Regions from separate parts of the Serratia fonticola genome, predicted to be linked through region 1. Evidence: predicted binding sites of a transcription regulator. Region 1 holds the regulator's gene; the other holds the start of a gene.

Region 1 (7,372 bases):
CGCAATCACGCTGCTGGCTTCCGCTTCGGTGCCGCTGTCATTACGCAGCAGCACTTCGGCGTCAAAACTCTGCACCAGCTCAAACAGCTTCATTGCCGGCCGGGCGTGCATGCCCAGCTTGTTCTTGATCTCAACCGTCTGCTTGACCGTCATTGTTGTTTACGCTTTTCCAGTGTGCGGTGACGTGATTGCACATTTTTGCCGCGTGAACGGAAATAATCCGCCAACTGTTCAGCCACGTACACCGAACGGTGCTTACCGCCGGTACAGCCAATGGCGACGGTCAGATAGCTGCGGTTGTTGGTCTCCAGCATCGGCAGCCACTGTTCCAGATAGCTACGGGTCTGGTAGATGAAGTTGTGCACTTCGGTGTGGCGATCGAGGAACGAGGCCACGGGCTTATCCAGGCCGGTCATCGGGCGCAGTTTAGGGTCCCAGTGCGGGTTGGGCAGGAAACGGACGTCGAACACGTAATCGGCATCGATAGGAATGCCGTGCTTGAAGCCGAAGGATTCGAACACCATCGTCAGCTCGCGTTCGCGTTTGCCCAACAGACGGGTACGCAGCATTTCCGCCAACTCGTGCACCGACATTTCCGAGGTATCGATAATCAGATCGGCACGGGAACGCAGTGGCTCAAGCAGATCGCTTTCTTCATCGATCGCGCTTTCCAGCGACAGGTTCTTGGCAGAGAGAGGATGCAGGCGACGGGTGTCGCTGTAGCGGCGGATCAGGGTGTTGCGATCGGCATCAAGGAACAGCAGCTGCGGCGTGAAGCTCTCCGGCAGCTGGGTCATTGCATATTCAAACACTTCCGGCGATTCCGGCATGTTACGGACGTCGATGCTTACCGCAGCGGAGCTATTACGTTCGGCCAGCGTCTGGGCCAGCTGTGGCAACAACACCACGGGCAGGTTATCAACGCAGTAAAAACCCATGTCTTCCAACGCCCGCAAGGCGACGGATTTCCCCGAACCGGAACGGCCGCTGACAATCATCAGCACCATGTGGTAACTCCCCTGGCATCTCAATGGCGCTCATCGCCACCGTTAGGATCTATTATCCGGGCCACGGCCCGGATATATCGTAAGTAAAACAGTAGCGTTTTCATGGCGGAAAGTCACGCCAGCCGCTGGTTACTCGGTGATGATCTGATACAGCTCTTCGTCGCTCAGCGCTGCGCGCAGGCGGCGGCACACGGTTTTGTCGGCCAGCCGTTTGGCAACCAGCGACAGCGTATGCAAGTGAGTTTTACATTGATCGGCCGGTACCAGCAAGGCGAACAGCAGATCGACCGGTTGATTATCAATGGCATCAAAGGCGATAGGTTGCTCAAGGCGGATAAACACGCCAACGGCCCGCAAAGTGTCCTCTTCCAGTTTGCCGTGTGGGATCGCGATACCGTTGCCGATACCGGTACTGCCCATACGTTCCCGGGTGAGTACTGCGTCAAACACCACCTGCGAAGGTAGGTTAAGCTGCTTGGCCGCCAGCTCGCTGATAATTTCCAAAGCCCGTTTCTTGCTGGTGCAGTGTACCGAGCTTCTGGTGCACTCGATGTTTAACACCGAGCTTAATTGCATTATTTCGTTGTTCATCTCATCTTCACTTAAAACCGCGTCCTGTCGCTTTATTGCAAGCCTGCTTTACCATTGGAAAGTAGGCTTGCGCTGATAACCTTCATGAAACGGTTTTTCGCCTGTTTAACCCTGATGGCTTATCGGCGCATACCTATACAGGTGCTGCGCCGAGGGTTGCCGTGTAGCCAATGCGACTACGATGTGGGCTATTACGCATTGCATAACGGCCCAGAATGTCAGTGTTGCTTTAGTTTGTCTTTATGTTTGTTCAATTGACGCGCCAGTTTGTCGATCAGACAGTCAATTGCGGCATACATATCTTCTTTTTCCGAGGTGGCGTGCAACTCGCCCCCATTCACATGCACCGTTGCTTCCGCAATCTGCTGCACTTTTTCCACACTGAGTACGACATATACCTGGTTAATGCGGTCAAAATACTGCTCGAGTTTGGCAAACTTGGTGTTGACGAACTCACGCATTGGTTCGGTGATTTCGACGTGGTGTCCGGTAATGTTGAGCTGCATAATGTCTTCCTTCTCTATAGAGGTCAAACCAACTGTTTACGCTGGTTGGACGGCGGGATGGACAAAGACTCTCGGTACTTGGCAACGGTGCGCCGCGCCACCATGATCCCCTGATCGGAAAGCATCGTGGTCAGCTTGCTGTCGCTAAGCGGTTTGGCAGGGTTTTCCGCCGCGATCAATTTCTTCACTAACGCCCGGATCGCCGTAGAGGAGGCTTCGCCACCGCTGTCGGTATTCACATGGCTGGAGAAGAAATACTTCAATTCGAAAATACCACGCGGGCTGTGCAGGAACTTCTGCGTCGTCACGCGTGAGATTGTCGATTCATGCATTTCCACGGCCTGGGCGATATCCGCCAGCACCATGGGCTTCATAAATTCTGCACCCTGTTCAAAGAACGCCTCCTGCTGTTCGACAATACAGCGGGTCACCTTGAGCAGCGTGTCGTTCCGGCTTTCCAGGCTTTTGATCAGCCACTTCGCTTCCTGCAAATTGCTGCGGATATACTGGCCGTCGGCATCGTTGCGCACCGTGTTGCCCAGTGCCGCATATTGCTGATTGATTTTCAGCCGTGGGATGCTGTCTGCATTAAGCTCTACCACCCACTTATCCTGCACCTTGCGCACCAGCACGTCCGGGATCACATACTCGGATTCACCGGTATTGATCGACTGACCAGGGCGCGGATCGAGCGAGTGGATCAACACCATCGCTTCTTTCAGTGTATCTTCTTTTAAGCGAGTTGTTCGCATCAGGCTGCGAAAGTCGTGGTTGGCCAGCAAATCCAGATGCTCGCTGACGATCAGGCGGGCTTCCGCCAGATAGGGCGTGTCTTTGGCGTACTGGGAAAGCTGGATCAACAGGCAATCACGCAGATCGCGCGCCGCGACGCCGACCGGATCAAAACGCTGTACGCGCTTCAATACCGCTTCGACCTCGTCCATCGTCACATTATCGTCACCCATACTCTCCAGAATGTCTTCCAGCGGTACGGTGAGATAGCCGGTGTCATCGACGGCATCGACGATCGAAGTGGCGATGGCGGCATCGGTGTCAGAGAACGGCGTCAGATCCACTTGCCACATCAGGTAGTCCTGCAGCGTTTGCGTGGTTTCGCCCTGGTAGACCGGCAGTTCATCATCGCCATAGTCGGTACCGGTGCCGGAAGGGGTACCCGCGGTATAGATCTCATCCCAGGTAGCATCCAGAGGCAGCTCTTCGGGCATGTCCTTCTGTTCCAGCGCTTCGCGGGTGTCTAGCCCTTCGGTCTCGACGCTTTCTTTGGAGTCGATCTCTTCGTGCTGGTCTTCGGTCTGTTCAAGCAGCGGGTTGCTCTCTAGTGCCAGTTGGATCTCCTGCTGGAGCTCAAGCGTTGACAGCTGCAACAGGCGGATAGCCTGCTGAAGTTGGGGGGTCATGGCCAGTTGCTGGCTGAGCCTGAGTTGCAAACCTTGCTTCATAATCTTCTGCTACTTCCGTTAACGGCGGCCTGTTGGCCTGCCGCTGGAACCTACAGGCGGAACTCTTCGCCCAGATAAACGCGTTTCACCTGTTCATCGGCCAGGATGGCGTCCGGCGTGCCGTGGGCAATCAGCTTGCCCTGGCTGACGATATAGGCACGTTCGCACACGTCCAGCGTCTCACGCACGTTATGATCGGTGATCAGCACGCCAAGGCCGCTGTCGCGCAGGTGCTCGATAATTTTCTTGATATCGATAACGGAAATCGGGTCAACCCCGGCGAAAGGCTCATCCAGCAGGATAAATTTCGGGTTGGCGGCCAACGCACGGGCAATCTCCACGCGGCGGCGTTCACCACCGGAAAGCGATTGGCCCAGGTTGTCCCGCAGGTGGGAGATATGAAACTCTTCCAGCAGCTCGATGGCCCGATCGTTGCGCTGCTCACTGGTGAGATCGTTACGGATCTCCAGCACCGCCATCAGGTTGTCGTAAACACTCAGGCGGCGGAAAATCGACGCTTCCTGCGGCAGGTAGCCGATACCGCGGCGTGCGCGGGCGTGCAGCGGCAGGATGCTGATGTCTTCGTCATCGATCACGATGCGCCCGGCGTCGCGCTGAACGATGCCAACCACCATGTAGAAAGTGGTGGTCTTACCGGCACCGTTTGGCCCCAGTAGGCCGACGATCTCGCCAGATTTCACTTTCAGGCTCACGTCTTCAACGACTTTGCGGCCTTTGTAGGCTTTCGCCAGGTTTTCTGCGATGAGTGTTGCCATAAGTAATTAGTTACTCTTCTTTTGACCGTTTTTGTCTTGCAACTGTGATGGCACCAGAACCGTGGTCACGCGTTTGCCTTTATCGCTGAACGCCTGCATCTGCTGCTGTGGCACCAGATAGGTAATACGGTCGCCCTTCACGTTGCTATCGAGCTGTTCCAGGTAGGCGTTGCCGGTGAGGGTGATCAGCTGTGTCGCGACGTCGTAACGAACTTTCTGCGCATGGCCTTTCACCGGCTTGCCGTTGTCCTGCATCTGGTAGAAGGTTACCGGATTGCCGAACGCTTCAATATAGGTTTTGTTCTGATCGCCACCCGGGCGTGTGACCACGACCTTGTCGGCCTTGATCTCGATGGTGCCCTGCTTGATCACCACGTTGTCGGTAAAGGTGCTGACGTTGCTCTGCATATCCAGCGACTGTTTCAGCGAGTCGATACTTACCGGTTGGTCAGAGTCGGATTTCAACGCCAATGCGGGGGAGCTGGCGGTCAAAACGAGGCTGACGATCAACAGATTACGGAGTTGGCTTTTGGTTCTGAATTTCATAGTTGGTCTTGACCTTATCAATCAGCTCAGCGGTTTTGTTCCGCAGATTGCCACGCATTTTCATGCCGTTAGAGGTGAAATTTGTGCCGAACAGGGTTACTTCATCATCGGAAGAAACATCCTGGGTGACCAGATTAATCTGGGCATTGTCGGTTTTAATTTTTTCCAGCTGTGAGGTGGTTGTCAAACTGTTCACCTCCACGTGGCCGTACAGATACAGCATGCGGTTTTTGGTCAGCTTGGCGCGATCGGCGCGTATTGACCAGGTGGCCACGGCATGCTCATCAAACAGCGTCATCACCGGCTGGGTGAACCAGCTTAACTCATCGGCGGTGTAATATTTAACCTCTTCTGCCACCAGCTTGTAGCTTAGCTGCCCGGCCGGATTGTACACCACGGTCACGGTATGCTGGCTCTGATAGGTCGGGTCTTGGTTGTTGACCGGTACCGAGTTGCCGTCATCGCTGAAATCGGCCATGTTCCAGCCAATCAGCGCCAGCACGATCACGGTCAGCAAGATGGTGATCCAAAGTTTGGTTTTACTCATATTGACAGCCCTTTGGCGTCCTCCAGCTTGTTTTGCGCCAGCAGGATCAGGTCGCACAGCTCGCGCACCGCACCACGGCCACCGTTGATACGGGTGACATAATGGGCACGAGGTAACAATAATGGATGCGCATCGGCCACCGCGACGGCCAGACCGACTTCGGCCATGACCGGCCAGTCGATCAGATCGTCGCCGATGTAGGCGATTTCATCTGGCATCAGGGACAGTTTATCCAACAGTTCACGGAAGGCCAAAAGCTTATCGGACTGCCCTTGATACAGATGGGTGATATCCAACGTTTTTGCCCGGTCTTCCAGCAGTTTGGCCGAACGCCCGGTGATGATGGCCACCTCGATACCCGAGGTTTTCAGACAGCGGATGCCATAGCCGTCACGGACGTTGAAGGCTTTCAGCTCTTCACCGTTATTACCCATGTAGATCAGGCCGTCTGACAGCACGCCGTCGACATCACAAATCAACAGGCGGATTTTCCCGGCGCGGGCCATGACTTCTTCAGCTACCGGCCCGTAACAGGTTTCAACCAGACTCATGCAGTGGGTTCCTTTCATTAAACGACGCCAGCGCGCAGCATGTCATGCATATGTACCACACCCAGCAATTGGTCGCCATCGGCAACCAGCACGGCGGTGATATGGCGTTGCTGCATCAGATTGAGCGCATCGACCGCCAGCAGGTTCGGGCGCACCCGGATACCGCCCAGCGTCATGACGTCGGTGATGTTGGCATTATTCAGATCGATGCCCATATCGAACACCCGGCGTAAGTCACCGTCGGTAAAAATACCGGCGATTTTCATCAGATCGTCGCAGATCACCGTCATACCCAGGTTTTTACGGGTGATCTCCAGTAGCGCGTCGCGCAGCGAGGCTTCGGGGCTGACGTGCGGAATTTCATCGCCGCTGTGCATGATATCACTAACGCGCAGCAGCAGACGGCGGCCCAATGCTCCACCAGGGTGAGACAGGGCGAAATCTTCCGGGGTAAAGCCACGGGCCTTCAGCAGCGCTACGGCTAACGCATCGCCCATGACCAAGGTGGCGGTGGTGCTGGTGGTAGGAGCCAGACCCAGCGGGCAAGCCTCCTGCGGTACCTTGATGCACAGATGCACATCTGCCGCCTTGCCCATCGAGCTTTCCGGGTTGTTGGTCATGCAAATCAGTGGGATCTGCTGGCGTTTCAATACCGGGATCAGCGCCAGAATTTCGTTCGACTCACCGGAGTTGGAGATCGCCAGCACGATGTCCTGCGCCGATACCATGCCCAGATCGCCGTGGCTGGCTTCAGCAGGATGCACGAAGAACGCCGGGGTTCCGGTACTGGCCAGCGTGGCGGCAATTTTGCAGCCGATATGGCCGGATTTACCCATGCCCATGACCACGACTTTACCGCAGCATCCGGCGATAGCTTCACATGCCCGGGTAAAATCTGCATTGATGTACCGATCGAGCTGGGCCAGGCCATCACGCTCAATCTGAAGCACTTCTTTGCCGGCCTGCTGAAAGTCAAAGCCCGGTTGCAACTGGATAGATGACATACTCATTCTCAACGGTTAGCCGAACGTACTGAAAGGGTTAAAGAACAGCACTGCAAGATACGCAATAAAGCCACATAATAACAGAGCTCCCGCCAGATGACCGATACGATGTTTGCGGCCAATACACAGCGCGGCAAGCAGGATACCGGCCGCCAGCATGACCCAGTAATCGCGCTGGAAGGCGGCGGGATCGATACTGCCCGGTGATAGCAGGGCAGGGACGCCCAGTACGATCACCGTGTTAAAAATCGTCGAGCCGATGATATTCCCTACCGCCATATCATCTTCGCCTTTTAGTGCTCCGGCGATCGAGGTGGCCAATTCGGGCAGGCTGGTGCCGATGGCGATAATCGTCAGGCCAACCACCAGTTCACTCAGGCCAAA
Region 2 (7,372 bases), 600 kb from region 1:
AGAAGAAGAACTGACCAAGCTGGAAAACGATGAGCGTCTGGATGCCTTGCTGGATCGCCTGGATGAGGGCGCCAAGCTGAGCGCGGAAGATCAGGCTTACGTCGATCAAACCCTGGATCGTATCGATGCGCTGATGGAGCAGTTAGGCATCGAACTGGGTGATGAAGACGACGAAGAGCCGGAAGAGAAGCAGGAAGACATTCTGAAACTGCTGAAAGGCGGTAACCCGAAAGACGTATTTTAAGCGGTTATGTGGCTGATCCCGGCAATAGCCCTACTGTTGACATGTTATCTACTGTGGTTATTCGGTAAACTGTGGCGGCTGTCGAAGCGCAAAACGCGTTTTCGCAGCGCTTCCGCGGCCAGACAGCGTAGACAACTGCCCATTTCCCGGCCCGGTAGGAAAAAATATCGGAAGGAGTGAGCAAGCATGTCAGAACAGACCATTGTCTGGGATTTGGCCCTGATCCAAAAATATAACTATTCAGGCCCGCGTTATACTTCATACCCCACCGCGCTGGAGTTTAACCAGGGCTACGACGAAGCTGCGTTCCAACGCGCGGCTACGCGCTACCCTGAGCGCCCACTGTCGCTGTATGTCCATATTCCCTTCTGTCATAAGCTCTGCTATTTCTGCGGCTGCAATAAGCTGGTCACACGCCAGACTCACAAGGCCGATGAATACCTGGCCGTGCTGGAGCGTGAAATCATCGCTCGTGCCCCCTTGTTTGCCGGCCGTAAGGTCAGCCAACTGCATTGGGGCGGCGGTACGCCAACCTATCTCGATAAGCAGCAAATCAGCCGCTTGGTCGCCATGCTACGCCAGCACTTTGATTTCCAGCCAGAAATGGAGATGTCGATCGAAGTTGACCCGCGTGAAATCGAGCTGGACGTGCTGGACCACCTGCGTGCCGAAGGCTTCAACCGCCTTAGCATGGGGGTGCAGGACTTCAATAAAGAAGTGCAGCGTCTGGTTAACCGCGAGCAGGATGAAGAGTTCATTTTTGCCCTGATCGCCCGGGCTAAAGCGCTAGGCTTCAACTCGACCAATATCGATCTGATTTACGGCCTGCCGAAGCAGACGCCAGAAAGTTTTGCCTTCACGCTGCAGCGGGTGGCGGAGCTGAATCCGGATCGCCTGAGCGTATTTAACTACGCTCATATGCCGAACCTGTTTGCTGCCCAACGTAAAATCAAGGACGCCGATCTACCTAGCGCCCAGCAGAAACTCGATATTCTGCAGCAAACCATCGCTTCGCTGACGGAGTCGGGCTATCAGTTTATCGGCATGGACCATTTTGCCCGGCCGAACGATGAGCTGGCCATTGCCCAGCGCGAAGGCAAGTTGCACCGCAATTTCCAGGGGTATACCACCCAAGGGGACAGCGATCTGCTGGGCCTAGGGGTTTCCGCCATCAGCATGCTGGGTGACAGCTACGCGCAGAACCAGAAAGAGCTGAAGGTGTATTACGCTAATGTGGAAGAGCAGGGGAACGCCCTGTGGCGTGGCCTGGCGATGACGGAAGATGACTGCCTGCGCCGTGATGTGATCAAGACGCTGATCTGTAATTTCCAGCTGGCTTATCAACCGATTGAGCAGCAATACGGTATTGCATTTGCGGATTACTTTGCCGCCGATCTGGAATTGCTGGCACCGTTCGAACGTGACGGGCTGGTGGAGCGCGATGAGCAAGGCATCCGCGTCACGCCTCGTGGGCGCTTGCTGATCCGCAATATCTGCATGTGCTTCGATATCTACCTGCGTAAACAGGCCCGCGCCCAACAGTTCTCCCGGGTTATCTGACGCGCAACACCACGGCGGATGTGTAGAGGCGCAGCGTGCTGTGCCCTGTTAACTGAAGAAATTTATCAGTGCGGCGCACAACACCGTGGCAACGGCCGCCTGCGGTGAATGGCTGACGGCAGAGCCGACGTCTGCGCCTTGGGTAAGAAAGACGATGAGTGTATCCAGCATCAAAAGCCTCCTGAGTTTGCGTTTCGATCATACTGCTGCCGCATATCCGGTAAAAGCCTTAAATCGCTGGTTTTTTGTGCGCTGGATTGTATTTTTAATCATCAATTTCCCCTTACCCCAACCCTCTCCCACAGGGAGAGGGAGCTGGTACGGAGTTGATATCAGGTATGGAGTTATTCTGTGGCACTTCTCAAGAACAATGTAGCAGTTGAGCGCAGGGGTAATTTGTAGCACGTTCGGTCCCCTCTCCCTTTGGGAGAGGGTTAGGGTGAGGGGTATTACTTACTCCATCCCTAATTCTTTCAGCTTACGGGTTAGGGTATTCCGGCCCCATCCCAGCAGCCGGGCAGCTTCCTGCTTGTGCCCCTGGGTATGCCGTAGCGCGGTAGTGAGCAAGGTGCGCTCCATTTCCGGCTGAGCTTCGGACAACAGGTTTTGATGACCGGAACGTAACGCGCGGTCGGCCCACTGTGCCAACAACGTGGCCCAACTGTCCGGTAAGCCGTGGCTACTGGCTTGCGGCGCGGCAGTTTCAAACAGTTCCGAGGGCAGATCCTGGATCAGCACTTCTTGTCCGGCGGCCATCACGGTCAGCCAGCGGCAGGTGTTTTCCAACTGGCGTACGTTGCCCGGCCACGGCAGGCGAGTGAGGGCGGTTTCGGTTTCCGGATGCAGGTTCTTCGCCTCCACACCCAACTCTTTCGCGGCCACCTGTAGGAAATAGCGCGCCAGGCGTGGAATATCCTCACGGCGTTCGCGCAGCGGCGGCAGATGTACGCGGATCACGTTCAGGCGGTGGAACAGATCCTCACGGAATTTGCCCTCCTGGACGCGCAACTCCAGGTTCTGGTGGGTAGCGGCAATGATACGCACGTCTACCTTCACCGGCGCATAGCCTCCCACGCGATAGAACTGGCCGTCCGCCAACACCCGCAGCAAGCGGGTTTGCACATCCAGCGGCATATCCCCGATTTCATCCAGGAACAGCGTGCCACCGTCGGCCTGTTCAAAACGGCCCTGGCGGATCTGATTAGCGCCGGTAAACGCCCCTTTCTCATGGCCGAACAGTTCAGATTCGATCAGGTCTTTGGGGATCGCGGCCATGTTCAGGGCGATAAATGGTGATTTGACGCGCGGGCTGTGGCGATGCAGCGCATGGGCAACCAGCTCTTTCCCTGTTCCCGACTCCCCGTTGATCAGCACGCTGATGGAGGAACGCGACAGGCGCCCAATAATGCGGAATACATCCTGCATCGCCGGGGCCTCACCAATAATATCGGCGACGGGATCGTTGGCGGGTTGGTTGCGAGCGGGTTGCTGCTGCTCTTGATAGTGGCTGATGGCACGCTCTACCAACGCGACGGCCTCATCAATATCAAAGGGTTTTGGCAGGTAATCGAACGCCCCTTGTTGATAGGCGCTAACCGCCGCGTCCAGATCCGAATGCGCCGTCATTATGATGACCGGGAGCATCGGGTGACGCTGTTTGATCTGCTTGAGCAGCGCCAGGCCATCCATACCCGGCATGCGGATATCTGACAGCAGCACGTCGGGAGTTTGCGTGGCCAATGCTTCCAACACGGCATTGCCGCTGTCGAAGGTGACGCTGTTCACCCCAGCTCCGGTGAGCGCACGTTCGAGCACCCAGCGGATGGAGCTATCGTCATCGACGATCCAGACTATCCCTCGTTGCATAGCACAAACCTCACTGGCGAATAGGCAGGAAAACCGAGAATTCGGTGTGACCTGGCCAACTGTTGAATTCAATTTTTCCGCAATGCTGATCGATTAGATTACGGGCGATGGATAACCCCAGGCCGGTACCGCCTTCGCGGCCGCTGACCATCGGGTAGAACAGAGTGTCTTGTAACAGGGCCGGTACGCCCGGGCCGTCATCCTCAACATCGATCCGTGCCGCCAGCCGGTAGCGGGTACCGTGCAGGGTGATCTGAAACGCGGTACGCGTGCGCAGCGTGATGGTGCCACCGGTTTCGCTCAGCGCCTGCAGCGCGTTGCGGGTGATATTGAGCAACACCTGCTCGATTTGATCGGGATCGTGCGCCAGTTCCGGCAGGCTAGGATCGTAATCACGCACCAGCGTGACGTTATCGGGTTTCTCCAACGACACCAGTTGGAAGACCCGTTCCGCTACCTGATGGATACTCTGGGTAATATGTTGGCCGGGGCGCTGTGGCCCTAGCAGGCGATCTACCAGATTACGCAGCCGATCGGCCTGTTCGATGATCACCTTGGTGTATTCCGTCAGCGAAGGGTCTGGCAAGGCTTTGGCCAGCAACTGCGCGGCACCCCGCAAACCGCCGAGCGGATTTTTGATTTCATGGGCCAAGCCACGCACCAGATCGCGAGCCGCAACCTGTTGGGCGTGCTGTAACTGCTCCTGGCTGAGGCGACGCTGATTGTCCATTGGGGCCAGCTCAAGCAGAATAAAGCCTTCTGGCAGCGCCTGAGCGGTCAGGGAGAGGATATGGGCACGGCTGTCGACTACCAGGGTAACTTCATTATCGGTAAAGCCCTGGCCGGCATGCAGGCTTTCGCGCATCAGATCGATATTCAGCGAAAAATAACCGAGTAAATCGGGCAGCGGTGTACCGAAAAGTTTACGAGAACTCTGTGCCAGCAGCTGTTGTGCCGCCGGGTTGGCGTAGTGGATCGCCAGTGTGTCATCCAACAGCAAAATGCTGTTGATGAGAGAATTGAGGATCTGCCCAGCATCGGGCAGCTTGCCGGTTGCCATACAGCAGTCTCCTGCACCTTTTTAGTGCATCCATCCTACTCCATCCGCAACCATCACGGTATGAAATAGTTTTGCAGAACATACGGTGGAGAAAAAAGCCCATCCGAAGATGGGCTAAAAGTTTCCACGGCAACAAAAAAACGGCTTAGATAAATAGCGAGCGATGCGCCATCCGCAGACAGCGCGGGTATGGCTTAAACGCTATGACTTAAACGCTATAGTACAGTTCGAACTCAACCGGGTGTGGCGTCATGCGCACGCGATCCATCTCTTCTTTACGCAGTTCGATGTAGGCATCGATCGCGTCGTCGGTGAATACGCCACCGCGGGTCAGGAATTCACGGTCTTCGTTCAGTGCGGCCATTGCTTCATCCAGTGAGCCAGCCACTTTTGGAATCTCAGCTTCTTCTTCCGGCGGCAGGTCATACAGGTTTTTATCCATGGCATCGCCAGGGTGGATCTTGTTGATCACGCCATCCAGGCCAGCCATCAGCAGCGCGGCGAAGCACAGGTATGGGTTAGCCGCTGGGTCCGGGAAGCGAGCTTCGATACGGCGCGCTTTCGGGCTGGCAACCACTGGGATACGGATAGACGCAGAGCGGTTACGGGCAGAGTAAGCCAGCATAACCGGCGCTTCGTAGCCTGGGACCAGACGCTTGTATGAGTTGGTAGTCGGGTTGGCCAGGGCGTTGATTGCTTTAGCGTGTTTGATGATGCCGCCAATGTAGAACAGCGCCATTTCAGACAGGCCGCCGTACTTGTCGCCAGCGAACAGGTTGGTACCGTTCTTGGACAGTGACATGTGGCAGTGCATACCTGAGCCGTTATCGCCGAACATCGGTTTTGGCATGAAGGTCGCGGTTTTGCCAAATGCGTGAGCCACGTTGTGAACCACGTATTTGTAGATTTGGATTTCGTCGGCTTTCTTGGTCATGGTGTTGAAGCGGGTAGCCACTTCGTTCTGACCTGCGGTAGCCACTTCGTGGTGGTGAGCTTCAACTACCAGACCCATTTCTTCCATGGTCAGACACATGGTAGAACGGATGTCCTGTGAAGAGTCGACCGGTGGCACTGGGAAGTAACCGCCTTTGACCGCTGGACGGTGGCCTTTGTTGCCGCCTTCGAGTTTGGTGCTGGAGTTCCATGCGCCTTCGATATCATCAATAGCTACCATAGAGCCACGGATGCTGCTACCGAAACGAATGTCGTCAAACAGGAAGAATTCTGGTTCTGGCCCGAACAGCACGGTATCGGCGATGCCGGAAGAGCGCAGGAAGTCTTCAGCACGCTTGGAGATTGAGCGTGGGTCACGATCGTAGCCCTGCATGGTGCCTGGCTCGAGGATGTCACAACGAATGATCAGGGTAGATTCTTCGAAGAACGGATCCAGAACCGCCGTGCTGGCGTCTGGCATCAGGACCATGTCAGATTCGTTGATGCCCTTCCAACCACCGATTGAGGAGCCGTCAAACATTTTACCTTCTTCGAAGAAGTCGGCATTTACCTGATGAGCAGGGATGGTGACGTGTTGCTCTTTACCCTTGGTGTCAGTGAAACGCAGGTCTACGAATTTCACTTCATGCTCATTCAGCATCGTCAAAACGTGTTCAGCGGACATACTTAACTCTCCCGGATTTATCGTTGTCATCGTCGTGGAACGAATCTGTGTGATGGCCTGTTTTTGCCCTGTGTAGACTAAAGCGAAAACTGTGCCAACTTTATAAAAGCGAAAAAATCGCCGGTTTGTGCGGGTTTTGCTCTTTGCCAGTATGCACCATTAGCGATGCAATGCACTATGGTGGTGCAAATAACCTGGGGTAGGGCACTGGAATGGTGCAAAACATCATCGATTGCTGCTTTTTGCACCGTGAAAGGGATCACAAACTAGCCTGTACACAGTTGTTTATAAGAGAGTGTTGTGATCTTGTTTAGTACCTCGCTTAATACGTGTACAATAGCGCGCTATTTCTAATGCCTGAGGCAAAGCTGTGATCGAAAATTTGCGTAACATCGCCATTATTGCCCACGTTGACCATGGTAAGACCACCCTGGTTGACAAGTTGCTGCAACAATCCGGTACTTTCGGAGAGCGTTCAGAAGCGACAGAACGCGTAATGGACTCCAACGATTTGGAGAAAGAGCGTGGGATTACCATCCTCGCAAAAAACACCGCCATTAATTGGAAAGACTACCGCATCAACATCGTAGACACCCCAGGACACGCCGACTTCGGCGGCGAGGTAGAGCGTGTGATGTCAATGGTCGACTCGGTGCTGCTGGTTGTGGATGCAATGGATGGCCCAATGCCGCAAACCCGTTTCGTGACCAAGAAGGCGTTTGCCAATGGTCTGAAACCGATCGTGGTAATCAACAAGGTTGACCGCCCTGGTGCGCGTCCTGACTGGGTTGTGGATCAGGTCTTCGACCTGTTCGTTAACCTGGACGCTACCGACGAACAGCTCGACTTCCCAATCATCTATGCATCCGCATTGATGGGTATCGCGGGTCTTGACCATAACGATATGTCCGAAGACATGACTCCGCTGTACCAGGCGATTGTCGATCACGTCTCTGCGCCGCAGGTTGAGCTGGAAGCACCTTTCCAGATGCAGATCTCGCAGCTGGACTACAACAACTACGTG

The links. The regulator sigma-54, encoded in region 1, starts transcription at its own class of promoters, with help from an activator protein. The targets are predictions, from matches to a motif close to GTTGGCACANNTTTCGCTNT.
Region 2: the regulator sigma-54 is predicted to act here: its motif matches at 6,428-6,447, upstream of glnA (glutamate--ammonia ligase).

Annotation. Positions count from the first base shown of each region.
Region 1 is NZ_CP011254.1:1,106,311-1,113,682, reverse strand. Features, by position in the region: gene npr (PTS phosphocarrier protein NPr) at 1-153, opposite strand, end outside; gene rapZ (RNase adapter RapZ) at 150-1,007, opposite strand; gene ptsN (PTS IIA-like nitrogen regulatory protein PtsN) at 1,137-1,598, opposite strand; gene hpf (ribosome hibernation promoting factor) at 1,817-2,104, opposite strand; gene rpoN (RNA polymerase factor sigma-54) at 2,128-3,564, opposite strand; gene lptB (LPS export ABC transporter ATP-binding protein) at 3,615-4,340, opposite strand; gene lptA (lipopolysaccharide ABC transporter substrate-binding protein LptA) at 4,347-4,886, opposite strand; gene lptC (LPS export ABC transporter periplasmic protein LptC) at 4,855-5,433, opposite strand; gene kdsC (3-deoxy-manno-octulosonate-8-phosphatase KdsC) at 5,430-5,984, opposite strand; gene kdsD (arabinose-5-phosphate isomerase KdsD) at 6,002-6,988, opposite strand; gene WN53_RS04790 (calcium/sodium antiporter) at 7,004-7,372, opposite strand, start outside.
Region 2 is NZ_CP011254.1:1,707,879-1,715,250, reverse strand. Features, by position in the region: gene yihI (Der GTPase-activating protein YihI) at 1-244, shown strand, start outside; gene hemN (oxygen-independent coproporphyrinogen III oxidase) at 431-1,804, shown strand; gene WN53_RS28590 (YshB family small membrane protein) at 1,853-1,975, opposite strand; gene glnG (nitrogen regulation protein NR(I)) at 2,258-3,670, opposite strand; gene glnL (nitrogen regulation protein NR(II)) at 3,681-4,730, opposite strand; gene glnA (glutamate--ammonia ligase) at 4,939-6,348, opposite strand; gene typA (ribosome-dependent GTPase TypA) at 6,719-7,372, shown strand, end outside.